Regions from separate parts of the Paenibacillus sp. EKM212P genome, predicted to be linked through region 2. Evidence: riboswitches for the same ligand, from Rfam matches in the RefSeq annotation. Region 2 holds a riboswitch; each other region holds the start of a gene.

Region 1 (5,314 bases), on a different contig from region 2:
GTCCAAATGCTTCATATTTTCTTAACAAAATAGCTGACACTCCATGATATATATGGAGATAAGAGAAGAAAAACTAATTTTCATATTTGATAAAAACAGAGCACTTAGACCTGATTCATTAGAACCAAAGTCATCAGGAATGGTTAGCGAATCTAAATCGAAAGTTAGTTCATTTATATCATTAGAAAGAAACAAATATGGTTATTTTGTCATAGATAAATGCAAGAATAAAACATATTTGCACGTCCATACTATGGACAACATGTCATCTTTCGTTATGAATAGTTATGAAAATGAAGAGAAGGAAGGTCTTTCTATGGAAGCATTTTATGTCAATCGCGATGGGTCATTTCTACTCCATTACGGGGAAAGGATGTGTTGGCAAATCCCCTTTTGAACAAAGGTGTCGCTTTTACAGAAGAAGAACGCAAGGAGCTGGGTTTGGAAGGAATCCTTCCTCCAACCGTCCTTTCATTGGAGAAACAGAGCGTACGGGCATATCAGCAGTTTCTGGCACAACCCACCATGCTGCGAAAAAATGCTTCTCTCAACGACCTTCACAACCGAAATGTCGTACTCTACTACCGGCTGCTAACCGATCATTTGAGTGAAATGCTGCCCGTAGTCTACACGCCGACCGTAGGAACCGCGATTCAAGAATATAGTCACGAGTACAACCGCCCTGGAGGCATATATTTGTCGATAGATAACCCGAACGGTATTGGACAAGCATTCCATAATTCTGGTTTGAGTGGCCATGATGTGGATCTGATCGTCGTGACAGATTCCGAAAGTATTTTAGGGATTGGTGACTGGGGCGTCGGGGGGATTAACATTGCTATCGGCAAGCTTGCAGTGTATACGGCTGCGGCAGGCATTCATCCCGGGCGGGTGCTGCCAATTGTACTAGATGTAGGTACAAATAATGAAAAGCTGCTGAATGATCCACTGTACATCGGAAACCGCCATAAACGGGTTCGCGGAGAAGCCTATAACCAGTTTATTGATACTTTTATCAGCAAAACGTTAGCGCAATTCCCAAAGGCGCTTTTACATTGGGAAGACGTGGGCAGCGTAAATGCACGCCATATTATAGGAAAATACGGTCAAAGCATACTCACCTTCAACGATGATATACAAGGTACAGGAGCGGTGACCTTGGCTGCGATTCTTTCGGCGGTGGGTGTCACCAAGACTCCGCTGCGTGAACAAAAAACACTTGTTTTCGGCCCAGGGGCAGCAGGAATCGGTAATGCTGATCAAATTCGGGGTGCTATGATCGAGGACGGCCTTTCCGCAGAAGATTCCTTCAAGTCCTTTTGGGCCTTTGATTATCGCGGGCTGTTAATGGAAGATATGGAAGACGTATTGGAATATCAGAAACCGTATGTGCGCAAAAAGGATGAAGTCAGCTCATGGACCCGGTCGTGTGACGGCAAAATACCACTGCTAGAGGTCATCCGTCAGGTGAAGCCTACGATATTGATTGGAACTTCCGGTGTAGCAGGTGCCTTTTCTGAAGAGATCATCAAGGAGATGGCGAAACATGTAGAACGCCCGATCATTATGCCCATGTCCAATCCTACAAACCTTGCAGAAGCAGTACCCGAGGATTTGATCCGGTGGACCGATGGCAAAGCACTGATTGCAACCGGAAGTCCTTTTGAGCCCGTCACCTATAACGGTACGAAATTTGAGATTGGACAGGCGAACAATGCCTTTGTTTTTCCGGGACTGGGTCTGGGTGCGATTGTGGTTAAAGCCAAAAGGATTACCCCTGCGATGTTTACAGCGGCAGCAGTTGCTGTTGCCAATGGTGTAGATTCGAATACGCCTGGCGGTGCGCTACTCCCTCATATCCGAAAATTACGCGAAGTTTCGTACGCTGTTGCGATTGCGGTTGCAAAAGCCGCGATACAGGATCAGGTAGCTCAGGCGCACATTTCAGATGTGGAACAAGCTATACGAGATGCAATGTGGAAACCGGAATATGCCAAGGTCAAAGCTGTGGAAAGTGTAATTCATCACCCTCACTAAGCTCAAAACACCTAACTAGAGGAAATTTCATATTTTGCACACTATGTTTGACATAGCGTATGAACGTATGTACAGTAATAGTCAAAAGAATAGAAGTCCACTAGGGGAGCCGCTATGGCTGAGACAAGAACGTATCTTGGACCCTTTGAACCTGATCTAGTTCGTACTAGCGTAGGAAAGTGGAGCCTTCGTATATAAGGTTTCAAGCGTTTTTTGCGTATTGGGCCTATTGTTGAAGCCGCTCCCATTTTTCCGGGGCGGCTTTTTAGCGTTGTTCCGGAATTATATTCTTACAGGACTTCTTGCTCTTCAATTTGATGGAGGTGGGGAAATTGAGTTTTACACAAGAACTCCGTCGGCAGGCGGACGGCATTTTTCAAGCGATTTTTGAGCACCCCTTTGTGAGAGGTATTGCTGAAGGAAGTTTGACAAGGGGACAGCTGATTCACTATGTAAAACAGGACTTTGAATATTTGAACGCCTACATGCGGATATACGGCATCGCAATCTCCAAATGCACCAATCGGGAGGATATGGCTGTATTAAATGAACAAATCTCTTTTATTCTCCACAGCGAGGTTCATCCGCATCAAAATTTCTGTGCTGTTGCAGGGGTGACCTATGAAGAGTTGCAGGGATATCCGCTCGCTCCGTCGGCTCATCACTATATCCGTCACATGCTGACGGTTGCCCATGAGGGTAGCCTGGGCGAGATCTTGGCTGTGCTGCTGCCATGTATGTGGACGTATGCCGAGATTGGTCGCAGGCTGCTGGATGAAGTAAAGCCGGATGAGTCTCATCCGTTCTATGAATGGATGGGCTTCTATGGAGACCAGCTTGATGATACAACACTCAAGTTCCGAGAACGTGTAGATGCTTGGGCGGAAGGCGCAACGGCTGCTGAGCGAGAGCGGATGATTGAGCATTTTATACTGAGCTGCCAGCTGGAATATAAGTTCTGGGATATGGCTTATAGGCAGGAAGAATGGCCGGTCCAGATGCAGGCAGCGGTCTTGGAATAGTCAGCCTGGCGATTCGATGCGTGAAGTACGGTTAATGCCCTGTTGGACCACTAACTATAGAGAGGATAAACATTATGAGTACATGGGAAAAAAGTTATTCGGATCTCCTGACGAAGGTACAAAACAGCAAACCCCTCGTTCACAATATGACCAATGTGGTAGTCACCAACTTTACGGCCAACGGCCTGTATGCATTGGGCGCCTCCCCGGTGATGGCCTATGCACCCGAGGAAGTAGCAGACATGGCAAAAATAGCGGGAGCCGTCGTATTAAACATCGGTACACTGAACCGCGAACTGGTGGATGCCATGATCATTGCTGGACAATCGGCGAATGCACACGGTGTTCCGGTGCTGCTAGATCCGGTCGGTGCGGGAGCAACGAGCTTTAGAACTGAATCGGCACTGCGAATCCTGAGTGAAGTCAAAATCTCATTGGTGCGAGGCAATGCAGCCGAAGTCGCACATCTTGTTGGAGAAGCGCGTGAGATTAAAGGCGTAGATGCCGGTGACAGTGCTGACAGCGGAAATGTCGATCTGGCAATTCGGGCTGCTCGAACGCTCAATACAATGGTTGTCATTACTGGAAAAGAGGACGTCATCACCGATGGGGCCGAAGCACGAATGATAAGCGGTGGAGACGCGCTGCTCACGAAGGTAACCGGAGCAGGCTGCCTGCTGACCTCTGTGTTAGGTGCCTTTGCAGCTGTTGAACCCAACCTGCTGCTCGCAGGTACAGCAGGTTTGGCATTTTACGGTGCAGCAGCTTCTCGAGCCGCAGCACGTACCGCAGAGCTGGGGCCCGGCAGCTTCCAGATTGCCTTTCTCGACGAGCTGGCCAAACTGCATACAGGTTCACTAGAGGGGCATGTCTCGATCCATGAAGCCGGAACAACAGCAGCAGGTGGTGCGCGATGACAGACGTTCGTGTACCCAGAGCGCTGACGATTGCTGGTTCGGACAGTGGCGGCGGGGCTGGAATTCAAGCTGATCTCAAAACCTTTCAAGAACTTGGCGTGTACGGCATGTCGGCTATTACAGCCGTTACCGTACAGAATACCTTAGGAGTCCACTGCGTATATCCGCTACCAGAGGAAGCAACAGCAGAACAGATCGAAGCCGTAGGATTAGACCTTGGAGTGGATGCCCTGAAGACTGGTATGCTGTTTAATGCCGGCATCATCCGTCTTGTGAGCGAGCAGATCCGAAAGTTCGGCTGGAAAAAGGTCGTCGTCGATCCCGTGATGATTGCCAAGGGAGGCGCTGAACTGCTGCAACTGGAAGCGGTGCAGGCTTTGAAGGACGACCTGCTCCCCTTGGCACTGGTCGTTACACCGAATATCCCGGAGGCGGAAGCCCTGACAGGGATAAGTATCCATACGATGGAGGATCGCCGCGAGGCTGCGAGACATATTAGCAGTATGGGACCAAAATTCGTTGTGATCAAGGGTGGCCACGCTGACGAGAGCGAGAGCAGCGGACAAATTGTTGACCTGCTTTTTGACGGAACCGCCTTTATAGAGCTGAGCGGCAAGCGAGTACGGACTGTCCATACACACGGAACAGGGTGCACTTTCTCTGCAGCGATTACCGCGGAATTAGGGAAAGGGATGTCTGTACCGGAGGCTATCTCGAATGGTAAAGCCTTCATCCAGGCGGCGATTGAGGATACGTTGTCTCTGGGACAGGGACACGGCCCAACCAATCATTGGGCCTACCGACGTCGTCAGGAGATGCTTCTATGAGCGGCAGAATATTGTCAGAGGTGGTGCGCCGCCATCTACAGATATACCTGGTGCTTGGAAGCGTGAATTGCCTCGCGGAACCAGGCTGGGTCGTGCAGGAGGCTCTGGCTGGCGGGGCAACCATGGTCCAGTTCCGAGAAAAGGGTCTCGGCGCGTTAACGGGCGTTCCTATGTTCGAACTCGCGCGCCAGCTACAGGAACTGTGCCGTCACGCTGGTGTCCCCTTCATCATCAATGACAATGTGGAGTTGGCTCTTGAACTGGACGCCGACGGTGTTCACATCGGTCAGGACGATGAATCCGCCGATTCCGTCCGCGAGCGAATCGGAAATCGAATTTTAGGCGTCTCCGCCCATACCATTGAGGAAGCACGTCGAGCCATCCTGCAAGGTGCTGATTATCTCGGCGTCGGGCCCATCTATCCCACTATCTCGAAAGATGATGCCCATGCCGTACAGGGACCGGCAATTTTATATGAGATGCGTAAAGCGGGAATTGATGTGCCGATTGT
Region 2 (5,314 bases):
GTGCATGTATAACCGTTTCCGAATTAATATCCTTTAATCTTCGCTGAGCAGCTACTGCTTTGGGATATCTTTGTGCAGCATCACTTTCCTGAAAAAGCTGCTGGCGCTGCAAATTGCTCCATTCCACATAATCCCGGTCTACGAGGCTCACTGTACCTACGCCCCCGCGAACGAGCGTTTCCGCAATACCTGTACCTAACGCTCCGGCACCTATGATTAGTACGTGGGAAGAAGCAAGCCGGCGTTGTCCTGTCGGTCCAAAGGGCGCGAATCTTTCCTGTCTGGAATAACGGTCACTTGGATGTGTTTCTCCTGCACCGGATTTGTCAGTTACCTTCATACCTGAACCATACCTTCTGTCGGACTGCTTGCTGAAGCGTAACGTTTTACAGGAATCATCCCCGCCTCAAAACCATACCTTCCAGCACGAACAGCCAGTTTCATGGCCTCTGCCATTTTTACTGGGTCCTTCGCTCCTGATACGGCTGTGTTCAACAAAACAGCATCTGCCCCTAACTGCATCGCCATTGCCGCGTCACCGGGTGAGCGAATACCCGCATCGACAATAACCGGAACCTCCGCCTGTTCAATAATTAGCCCTAATGAAAACGGATTGAGCAAACCATGTCCTGTACCAATCGGTGAAGCTCCAGGCATAACGGCGTGTACTCCAAGCTCTTGTAGCCTCTTTGCTAGAATCACATCGTCCGATATGTAGGGCAGCACGATAAAGCCTTCATCCAACAGCTTATCACTAGCTTTCAACGTTTCAAAAGGGTCAGGGAGCAGTGTCTTGCTATCCCCAATGACTTCCACCTTAATCATATCGCACAGGCCGGAGGCTTTTGCCAATTTGGCAATACGAATCGCCTCCTCTGCTGTTGTAGCCCCTGCTGTGTTGGGAAGAAGTGTATACCGGCTCAAATCCAGCATATCGAGAAAATGCTGCTTATCCCGTTCCTCCAAGTTCAATCTCCGTACAGCAAACGTCAATATTTCCGTCTCAGCAGCCTCTACGGCTTGGGATTGGATATCCAGATCAGAGAATTTTCCTGTTCCCAACAACAACCTCGAGGTAAAAGATGCTTTTCCAATGGTTAACATAATCAACCGCCTCCCACAAAATGTACAATCTCTAGGCAATCTCCATCCTTCAGTACCGCTTCATCATGATCTTCACGGCTCAATATATGCCGGTTCAGCTCCACCACTACGGTTTTCACCTTTACATCAAGCTCATGTAGCAATTGATTCACATGAGTGATTCGATTAGAAAAGGTCATGCTCTGGCCGTTAATCGTCAGCTTCATAAGCTTTTCTCCTTGAGGAGCTCAGAAGAAAAACTACTTATCCCAAGTTCTGCTGCACCAGCCCCATTAAGCATAGCTGCCATCGCACGCCCGGTAGCATCACTCAGCAGGACACCGTTGCGATAATGCCCGACTGCAGCATATACGCCCTCGACCCCAGGAACAGTGCCTATAAAAGGGTGACCTGATGCAGCCTGCGGACGTAAGCCCGCCCAAGTGCGTATAAAAGAAGCTTCACGGACGCGCGGCAGCCAGGCAGAGGCACGTGCCAGCAAGCCCTCCAAGCCTCCTACGGTCACTTGTTCGTCATATTGATGCGGAAGGCTCGTTGCCCCAATCCAAAGCTCGTTATTCTGTTTAGGCACGAGGTAAATATCATCAGCATAAATGGTGTATTCTAATGGGTGATCCTTCAAGGAGACCGCTACCGCTTCGCCCTTGACCGGATAAAGTGGATATTCAAACCCAACCTGCGCCAGTAATTTCATGCTATCCAAGCCTCCAGCAATAATGACCTGATCGCAGGAAAAAAAGCCGCTATCTGTTCGGACACCGCAAACTCGACCATCCTGTATGACCAGTTGCTCTGCCCGTGTACCAGACCATACCGTTGCTCCCAGCACCGCAGCAGCACCTGCATAAGCACGACAAAGCTGGACAGGAACCACTTGTGTCTCCTTTGAACGATATATTGCTCCGTTCGCTTGTTCATCCAAACCTGGAATTCGTCGGGCCAATTCCCTCGCATCCCACCAGATAGGACAATCATCCTCTCGCGTTTTAGCAGCTTTCCAGCGTTTTTGGCCTTCGGTTTCCGTACGGAAAGGGGTCACAAATCCTTCTGTACGGAATTCCACCGAAATACCCGACAAACGCTCCAGATCACAGACAAGCTCAGGGAATGCATCTCGACTTCTGCGAGCAAATCGTGCCAGCTCAGAGTCGGTGAACTCTTCACTTTCCGCTGCCAGCATTCCAACTGCTGCTCCTGAGGCTCTCTCACCCGGGATCAATCGTTCCAGCATGATCGTACTTCTTCCCTCCTTGGCCACATGATAAGCAATGGAACTGCCGATGACACCTCCACCTATGACCAAGCATTCAGCATGTCCTATCGCTCTTGCCTCTGTGTGTATCTTTAGCATTTGTTCCGTGTCTCCTCTCCATAAACCATTCTGCTTTCAGCTTGCCTCTACTCTCGTTTTCTCGCTACAAGCTGTGAACTACAAGATCTGCCATTCGCCTATATTCCATCGCAGCTGCAACGGGCGACTCAGCCTCCCATATACCAGACATCACCGCAATTCCGCTTGCTCCGGCCATATAAAGCTCCGGGATATGGTGCGGTTGTATGCCGCCCAGCGCGATCACCGGAATGTTCGACAGCCTGCAAATATGTTCAAGCTGAGCTAAACCCCGCGGTACAATACCGGGCTTACAATGGGTCTCATATACGTGACCATAAAGTACATAGTCTGCTCCTGCCTGCTCGGCGGTCTGCGCCTCCTCCAAGGAATGCACAGACACTCCACAGCGTGTACTCTTTGAAAGTAGGCCTTTCACATCCACAACAGGTAATCCATTAGCTGGTAGCTGGACGGTTCCAACCAAAGTAAGTAAAGCTACATCCACACGATCATTTACTACAATTTGTTGCAAAGGAACTTCCTGCTCCACCATGCTGCGAGTCAAAGAAAGCAATGCAGAGGCACCATTCTGTTTTAAACGTGCGTGTACATAATGAACATACGGACAAATCATAGCAGCCACTCGGGCGGCTTGTGCAATAGTGCCCTTTTCCATCGAAATTGCGTGTAATTCGATTTTGTCTTCACCTCACATTGGATTAAAGGATTTAAGCTTAGCAGCCACGTCTACCAGCAGTAATGAAAGGGGATTGTATGTGAATCCGTCTACGGAAGCTCGAACAACTTAAAATGAACGAAACGCAAAAAACCACTTCCCCAAGGAAGTGGTTTAACGAACGTCCAATAATCGAACGGACCATGATATCCGTATACGTGTATCGTCCCACGCACAAACAAAATAAAGATGGTGTTGCCTTGTCTGTACGGCGCTCACTTCCCTACGCTGGCATAACCCAGATCAGGTGCAAAGGGTCCGAAATCCATTTATTCCGTCTCAGCCGCATGGGCGGCTCCCCTAGTGTGACTATTTTATTGTATAAGCTATAGATAGCTTAGCATATTTTCCTAATTCTGCAAACCCCACTTCGTGTGAAATATGCAGAACTGGATTTAACTGATTTTAGTTAACTTTACTTGACCACTCTTCCACATTCCACGTTTTGGTTACCCAATCCTCGTAAAAGTCCGGTTCGTGAGATACAAGCAATACCGTCCCTTTGTATTCCTTCAAGGCACGTTTCAGCTCATCCTTTGCTTTAACATCCAAGTGGTTGGTAGGCTCATCGAACAATACCCAGTTGCTTTCACGCATTAACAGTTTGCAAAGACGGACTTTAGCCTGTTCTCCACCACTAAGCGCAGATAGCGGACGTGTGATATGCTCATTTTTCAAACCGCAGCGCGCCAAATGCGCTCGTACTTCATGCTGGTTCAAATGCGGAAATTCATTCCACACGTCGTCAATCGGTGTAATTTTCTCTGCCTTTACTTCCTGCTCAAAATAAGCGGGCTGCAAAAAATCACCTTGATAGGTTTTTCCACTGATTGGCGGAATTTTTCCCAATATGGTTTTGAGCAATGTCGATTTACCGACACCGTTGTAGCCAACAATTGCAATTTTTTCGCCACGTTCAATCGTCATGGACATTTTAGGCAAAAGGGCATGTGTATAACCAATCTCAAAATCAATACCCTCAAATACCGTCTTTCCGCTTGCACGTGCCTCTTTGAATTGAAAGGTTGGTTTTGCGGCTTCTTCAGGCTTATCAATACGTTCGATCCGATCAAGCTGCTTTTCACGGCTCTTTGCTCGGCCTGAGGTAGAAGCACGCGCTTTATTACGCTGAATAAAATCTTCCTGTTTCTTAATAAAGTCCTGTTGCTTCTCATAAGCATCAATATGCTGAGCTTTGTTCAGATCCGCCATTTCAAGAAACTTTTCATAGTTAGCTGAATAACGGGTCATCTTGGCAAATTCAAGATGGTAAATAACATTAACGACCTGGTTCATAAACTCAGTATCATGTGAAATAAGAATAAAAGCATAGGGATAATCCTTCAAATAGCGCGTAAGCCATTCAATATGCTCTACATCCAAATAGTTGGTAGGCTCATCCAAGAGCAGGACATTCGGTTTTTCCAACAGCAACTTAGCAAGAAGCACCTTTGTCCGTTGCCCGCCACTAAGTGCAGATACATCCCGATCCAGTCCTATGGCCGACAGACCTAGTCCATTCGCCATTTCTTCAACCTTCACATCAATGAGGTAAAAATCCCCCATATCCAGTTGCTCCTGAATTTCACCCATCTGTTCCAGCAACACTTCCAACTCTTCAGGAGAAGCATCCCCCATTTTGTCAGTAATCTGCATCATTTCCTTTTCCAATTCCAACAAAGGAAGAAAAGCGTCTTTTAATACATCACGTACCGTTTTGCCCGGTGTCAGCTTGGTGTGCTGATCCAGATAACCGTAACGTACACGTGGAGTCCATTCCACTTTACCCTCATCCTTAAGCAATTTTCCAGTGAGAATGTTCATGAGTGTCGATTTACCAACACCATTAGCTCCTACCAAACCTACACGTTCCCCCGCAAGCAATCGAAAGGAAACATTTTTAAATAATGCGCGGTCCCCAAAGTTGTGGGATACATTTTCTACAGTCAATAAACTCATAAGCTGTTTTTGGCTCCTTATTGTCATCGGCGTTGCCGACTGTTCTTATTTCATATGCATTTCGTTTCTTTCAAAGCTTTATTGTAGCACATTCTGCAACCATATCGGAATATTGAAAACAGTGAATTTTAAGGTTTTTTGGTATGGATCTGCCTAAAAAAACAAAAACCACCCATGAGGGT
Region 3 (5,314 bases), on a different contig from region 2:
GTCGTCTGCGGATCAAGCGCCGAGGTCGGCTCATCACACAGCAGCACCGCAGGTCGATTCGCCAGCGCTCTGGCTATCGCCACACGTTGCTTTTGGCCTCCGCTCAGTTGTGCCGGATACTGTTCTGCTTTATCAGCTAAACCGACGAATTGCAGGCATTCGCGCACACGTTCCGCTCTCTCTTTTTTCGCGACACCTGCCAGTTCTAACGGCATTGCCACATTTCCACTGACCGTCCGATTGTGAACAAGATGATAATGCTGAAAAATCATCCCTATGGATCGCCGCGCTTCTCGGAGACGTTTTTCCGGCATGCGAGTCAGATCTTCCCCGTTTACAACCACGTTTCCCTCATCCGGCCTTTCCAATACATTCATCAACCGGAGCAAGGTAGACTTACCGGCACCGCTGGCACCTATAATACCGTGGATTTCCCCCTCCTCCACTTGAAGGGACACGGATTGAACCGCATGAAATTGGCCGCTTGAGGTGGTATAATGCTTGCTTACCTGATGCAGCGTAATCATGAAACTTGGCCTCCTGATGATCCATTTCTCAGGGAAAATGTAATAAGCCCGCCAGCCCAGGCGGGTCTGTACGAGCCGTCAATTCCCATTGCATTAATATACCACAGAGCAGAAAACGGGCAAAGCCTTTTGACAACAATTAACGTACATCCCACACCCCCACATAAGGAAAGCAGATACCGAGTCCCCAAGCCAGCGTAAGCATTATGACAAAATAGAATATGAATACAATATCTACAGCCGAATAGCCAATCGCATAATAATACGTTCTCTTGGTTTCATTAGCAAAACCCTTGGCTTCCATGGCAATAGCAATTCGCTGTGCACGCCGGATACTTTGAGCGAGCAGCGGAATCGCATATCTGCGGAGTGTGGCATACATATTCCATTTGGACACATGCTGATGCAAGCCTCGAATGCGATGAGCTTGTCTCAATGACTGGAATTCCTCCACCATCATGGGCAATAACCGCATGGCTGCCAAAAAGCTATACGCATACTTCGGAGGGAGCCTCCATTGCTGCATCAGTGAATAAAAAAGGTCCACCGGACGAGTCGTTAAACCAAACAGCAACCCTACCGCAGCCATACTCAGCGCACGAAAGCCCAGATGCATGCCTCGGTAAAAGCTTTCCTGCGTCACATGGATCAAGCCCCATGTCCACCAGGTCGTCACCCCTTTGCCGAACATCATCATGCCCGTTGAAGTTGAAATAAACACCAATATAAAGGGAGATCCGTACAGCAGCAGCCTCTTCCATGGATGGCCTGACCAGACAAGCAGCAGCAGCATAGCACACGCAACATTAAACATGACATTCGGATCATGAATGACTATAACGACCACAAACAGTATGGAAAACATAACGAGCTTTAAGCCCGGATTCACGCGATGCAGCCATGTTTTATGATGGGGAAAGGACAGGTTCATACTGTAGTTCCCCTCTCTGAATCCGCCATATATCGGTACAATATCGACGGACAATTTCCGGGTCATGCGTGACCATCACAATGGCCGTGCCTGCCGCTCTCAGCTGCTCCAACATATCCAGCATGACAAAGGTATTACGCGCATCCTGCCCAAAAGTCGGTTCATCCAGCAGCAGCACCTCCGGCTCACGGATCATAGCCGTAGCAATACTCAACCGCCTTTTTTGGCCCAATGAAAGCTGATACGGATGACGCTCGTCCAGCCGCTCCAGTCCGAACTGTACGAGCATCCGATCGACCCGTTCCCGGCACTGTTCAACGGTGAACAAGCTCTTGGGTAACGAATACTCTAGTTCCTTTCGTACGGTATGCGCTACGAATTGCAGCTCGGGATTTTGAAACGCGAACCCGATACGCTCTGCCAGTTGTTCCGTACTGCCTGCCTCAATTCCGCGCATGCTATAACGTCCCTGTGTGCGAAGTAAGCGCATCATGGAGAGCAGCAGCGAGCTTTTGCCAGCCCCGTTTTCACCGACCACGCCAATCCAGTCGCCAGGCTTCACCTGCGCATGCTCCACATAAATCACTGAACTTAAACTACGGAGGCCGCTAAAATGTTCCAGCTCCAGCAAATCAATCCCCGTACCATTCTGCTGTGTCACTGATTCACTCCAACGTGGCGAAGACGATTCATTCCATACTGCCGGATACCACACGCCGTACTCAGACAATGCCTGCCGATGCACATGAAATACTTCTTCTGCCCTTCCATCCGCAATGATCTCCCCTTGAGCAGAAAGCACCACAATCCGATCCACATCATGGACAATTTCATTAATTTTATGCTCCACGATCACCAGTGTCTGGTCTACCGAAATGTTGCGAATGGTATCCCACACCTGTGTAGTGCCTTCCTCGTCCAACAAAGCCGTCGGCTCATCCAGAAAAAGCACTTCTGGCTCCATAGCCAGCACAGACGCAATCGCCAAACGCTGCTTCATTCCCTGTGACATGTTGCCAATGGGCATATGTATATCATCCGTCGATAGACCAACCTGTATCAGCAGCTCGCGAATACGGGATTGCATCTGTTCCCGGGGAACCTGATTATTTTCCAACACAAAAGCCAGTTCCTCGTCTGCATATGACATACAAAACTGCGTATCAGGATCTTGAAATACAATACCTGAGACACTTGGGATTACAGCAGCATCGCATTTCATAGGCACTTCTATCGTGCGTGGAATCAGACCGCTTAACACTTGGAGCAGCGTTGATTTACCGCATCCACTCGGTCCCAGTAGCAGCAGCTTTTCCCCCTTGTGGACAGACAAAGACATATTGTGAAAAAGCAGCTCTTGCTCACCGGGGAATTTCAACCGTAGACGGGTGATCGAAGCCACCACATCTTCGGTTGCCCGGCTCATCAATCCAGCCCCTTATAATCTTGTTCCGTTGCAGGTCTCAAACTTCGTGTAACTCCCGTTACCTCCAATGCCTTAGCCAGATAGAACGCGAATACCCCGGCAATCACAATACTGCCAATCATCCGAAATCCAATATACAAAACATAGTTCCAAGTCGATAGCTGATCAATATACCCGTAGCTGAAGTCTAAAATCAGAGAAGTGACAGCCGCCCCAGCCGCAGCTAGCGAAGCAACCCACAGATTTGCGTTCCGATACAGAAAAGCCGCAAAAAACAGCTCTGCCCCCAAGCCTTGCAGCAGGCCATAGTACAAGGTGGACATGCCCCATTCGCTTCCCAAAAAAGCACTGACCGTTGCCGCTGCCACCTCTGCCAAAATCGCAACACCCGGCTTGCGAATGATGAGATAAGCAAACGTACCTGCCATAAACCACATGCCATACATCAGTTGCTCGGCGTGTAGACCCAATGGTTTCATCAAATCATAGGCAGGCCCCCATATTTTATAGACCAAACCGAACACAACAGATATCACAATCGTGACCAAAATATCAGTCAGCTTCAACCCTTTGGACGCTCTTACAGTAGTATTCATTATTGCGTGCTCCCCTTTTTCCTATAATTGGCCTCTTGGCCATAAAAAAAAGCTTGTCTGGAGCTGAATCTCCAGGCAAGCTTTATGCGCAGTAAAAGGTGAAGCACCATACAAAACATCATTCGTCGATATGCCTTATATAACCAGTAGTCTAAGCTATTACACTGATACCAAGCCAAAGCCAAGGTCAAAGCAAAATGCTAGGACATACATTGAATCTATCGACAACCGCAAAACAAGCGGCATTCCTGTATAGTGTTCTTGGTTTCTCTACGCTGGCATTACCCAGATCAGATTTCACGGTCAGTGGCAAGGGCCACCCTCTCAGCCTGACTTTCTCAAGCTCCCGACAATGCTTTTTAATTCACTATAATATATACCACATCTATGGCTTTGACAATCCTATAATCCGAAGAAACGTCTGGCCGTCTCCGTCGTCGCGATTTCAATCTCCATCATACTTCGACCTGTACATTCGGCTACCGTAGCAGCAATATGAGCGAGATACATCGGCTCATTACGCCCCTCTTTGGGCTTCACGGGTAGATTACGCGGGGTCAAAAATGGAGCATCCGTTTCAATCATCAGACGGTCCAAGGGAATATCTCTGACCAGTTCACGCAGATGTTTGCCACGCCGTTCGTCGCAAATCCAGCCGGTGATCCCGATATACAGTCCCATTTCTACATACGTATGCAATTCCTGTTCCGTGCCGGTAAAACAATGCACTACCGCTTTATCGACAAGCCCTTGATACTCCCGAAGCATAGCGGCAAAGTCCTCATGTGCATCTCGTTCATGCAGAAATAACGGCATTTTCAGCTCACCCGCCAGTTGGATTTGCTCCGCAAACCATCGTCGCTGCACATCACGTGGCGAAAAATCACGGTTATAGTCCAGTCCGCATTCCCCTATGGATACAACCTGCGGCTGACCCGCAAGTTGGCGGAGTTGCTGAATCGTATCTGCGCTGCATTCTTTGGCATCATGGGGGTGTACGCCAGCTGTCGCATACAGCTTGCCCGGATAACGTGCTGCATACTGAGAAGCCTCCCGACTGCTGCGGACACTGGTCCCGGTAATAATCAGTGGTGAAATCCCTACAGCCGCGGCTCTCTCTACCACCTGTTCCCGATCCGCATGAAACGAACGGTGCATCAAGTTCACACCAATATCAATTAACGGTGTACCCCTTTCCATCTCAATCCCTCCTTCGCAACTACAATCTCGGATCAATCGGCTCCGATTCCAGAGATAGCGCGGCAAGGACGCATTCATGAATACGATCTACCGTATCCTTGCGGACAAAACGTTCCACGCCTTCCATACCTAGCGCTCCTTCCATCAGGGCATGACGTTCCTTTTTGTTCGTTCGACGCTGCTTCAGACGCTTTAAATTCTCAGGGGCAAGATAATCCATACCGTAAATGATGTGCAAATACTTCCGGCCTCTCACCTTGATTGCAGGCTGAATCATCTTGTCCCGATTTTTCATCAAAAAGCATTCTGGCTTGATCACAATCCCCTCATGACCATCCTCTGTCATCTCGTTCCACCAGCGAATGACCTCTTCCTCGCTTGCTTCGTCCGTGATCACGCGATACTCTGTCTCCATAAACAGGGAAGACAGCCCAGCTAGCTCCCGGTTTTGCTCCATATGCCAAATATGAGAATGGTCGAAAAAAGTCTTTCCACTGTGTGCCAGCGTATGAAACGGAGCGATACGAATTTCATCCAGACCGTCCACATCCCAGCAATATTTTTGAAAAGCCTCTTGAAACGTTACGGCATTCGCATATTTCCATTCCATTTCCTCCAGCCAGTCTCCAACCTC

Evidence for each region. Region 2 has a riboswitch for thiamine pyrophosphate ahead of G9G54_RS07110 (thiamine phosphate synthase). Riboswitches for the same ligand answer to the same signal wherever they lie in the genome.
Region 1: it holds a riboswitch for thiamine pyrophosphate, as region 2 does, so the genes downstream of both, tenA (thiaminase II) here and G9G54_RS07110 (thiamine phosphate synthase) in region 2, are expected to answer to the same signal.
Region 3: it holds a riboswitch for thiamine pyrophosphate, as region 2 does, so the genes downstream of both, G9G54_RS20650 (ECF transporter S component) here and G9G54_RS07110 (thiamine phosphate synthase) in region 2, are expected to answer to the same signal.

What each region holds. Positions count from the first base shown of each region.
Region 1 is NZ_JAAMNR010000006.1:269,599-274,912, reverse strand. It holds gene G9G54_RS18935 (NAD-dependent malic enzyme) at 394-2,037, shown strand; TPP riboswitch at 2,130-2,232, shown strand; gene tenA (thiaminase II) at 2,370-3,059, shown strand; gene thiM (hydroxyethylthiazole kinase) at 3,134-3,976, shown strand; gene thiD (bifunctional hydroxymethylpyrimidine kinase/phosphomethylpyrimidine kinase) at 3,973-4,803, shown strand; gene thiE (thiamine phosphate synthase) at 4,800-5,314, shown strand, end outside.
Region 2 is NZ_JAAMNR010000002.1:215,705-221,018, forward strand. It holds gene G9G54_RS07090 (ThiF family adenylyltransferase) at 1-340, opposite strand, end outside; gene G9G54_RS07095 (thiazole synthase) at 337-1,104, opposite strand; gene thiS (sulfur carrier protein ThiS) at 1,107-1,310, opposite strand; gene thiO (glycine oxidase ThiO) at 1,307-2,455, opposite strand; gene G9G54_RS07110 (thiamine phosphate synthase) at 2,520-3,113, opposite strand; TPP riboswitch at 3,377-3,485, opposite strand; gene G9G54_RS07115 (ABC-F family ATP-binding cassette domain-containing protein) at 3,579-5,132, opposite strand.
Region 3 is NZ_JAAMNR010000008.1:71,011-76,324, forward strand. It holds gene G9G54_RS20635 (methionine ABC transporter ATP-binding protein) at 1-527, opposite strand, end outside; gene G9G54_RS20640 (energy-coupling factor transporter transmembrane component T family protein) at 667-1,458, opposite strand; gene G9G54_RS20645 (ABC transporter ATP-binding protein) at 1,433-2,884, opposite strand; gene G9G54_RS20650 (ECF transporter S component) at 2,884-3,480, opposite strand; TPP riboswitch at 3,730-3,839, opposite strand; gene G9G54_RS20655 (TatD family hydrolase) at 3,883-4,680, opposite strand; gene G9G54_RS20660 (polynucleotide kinase-phosphatase) at 4,700-5,314, opposite strand, start outside.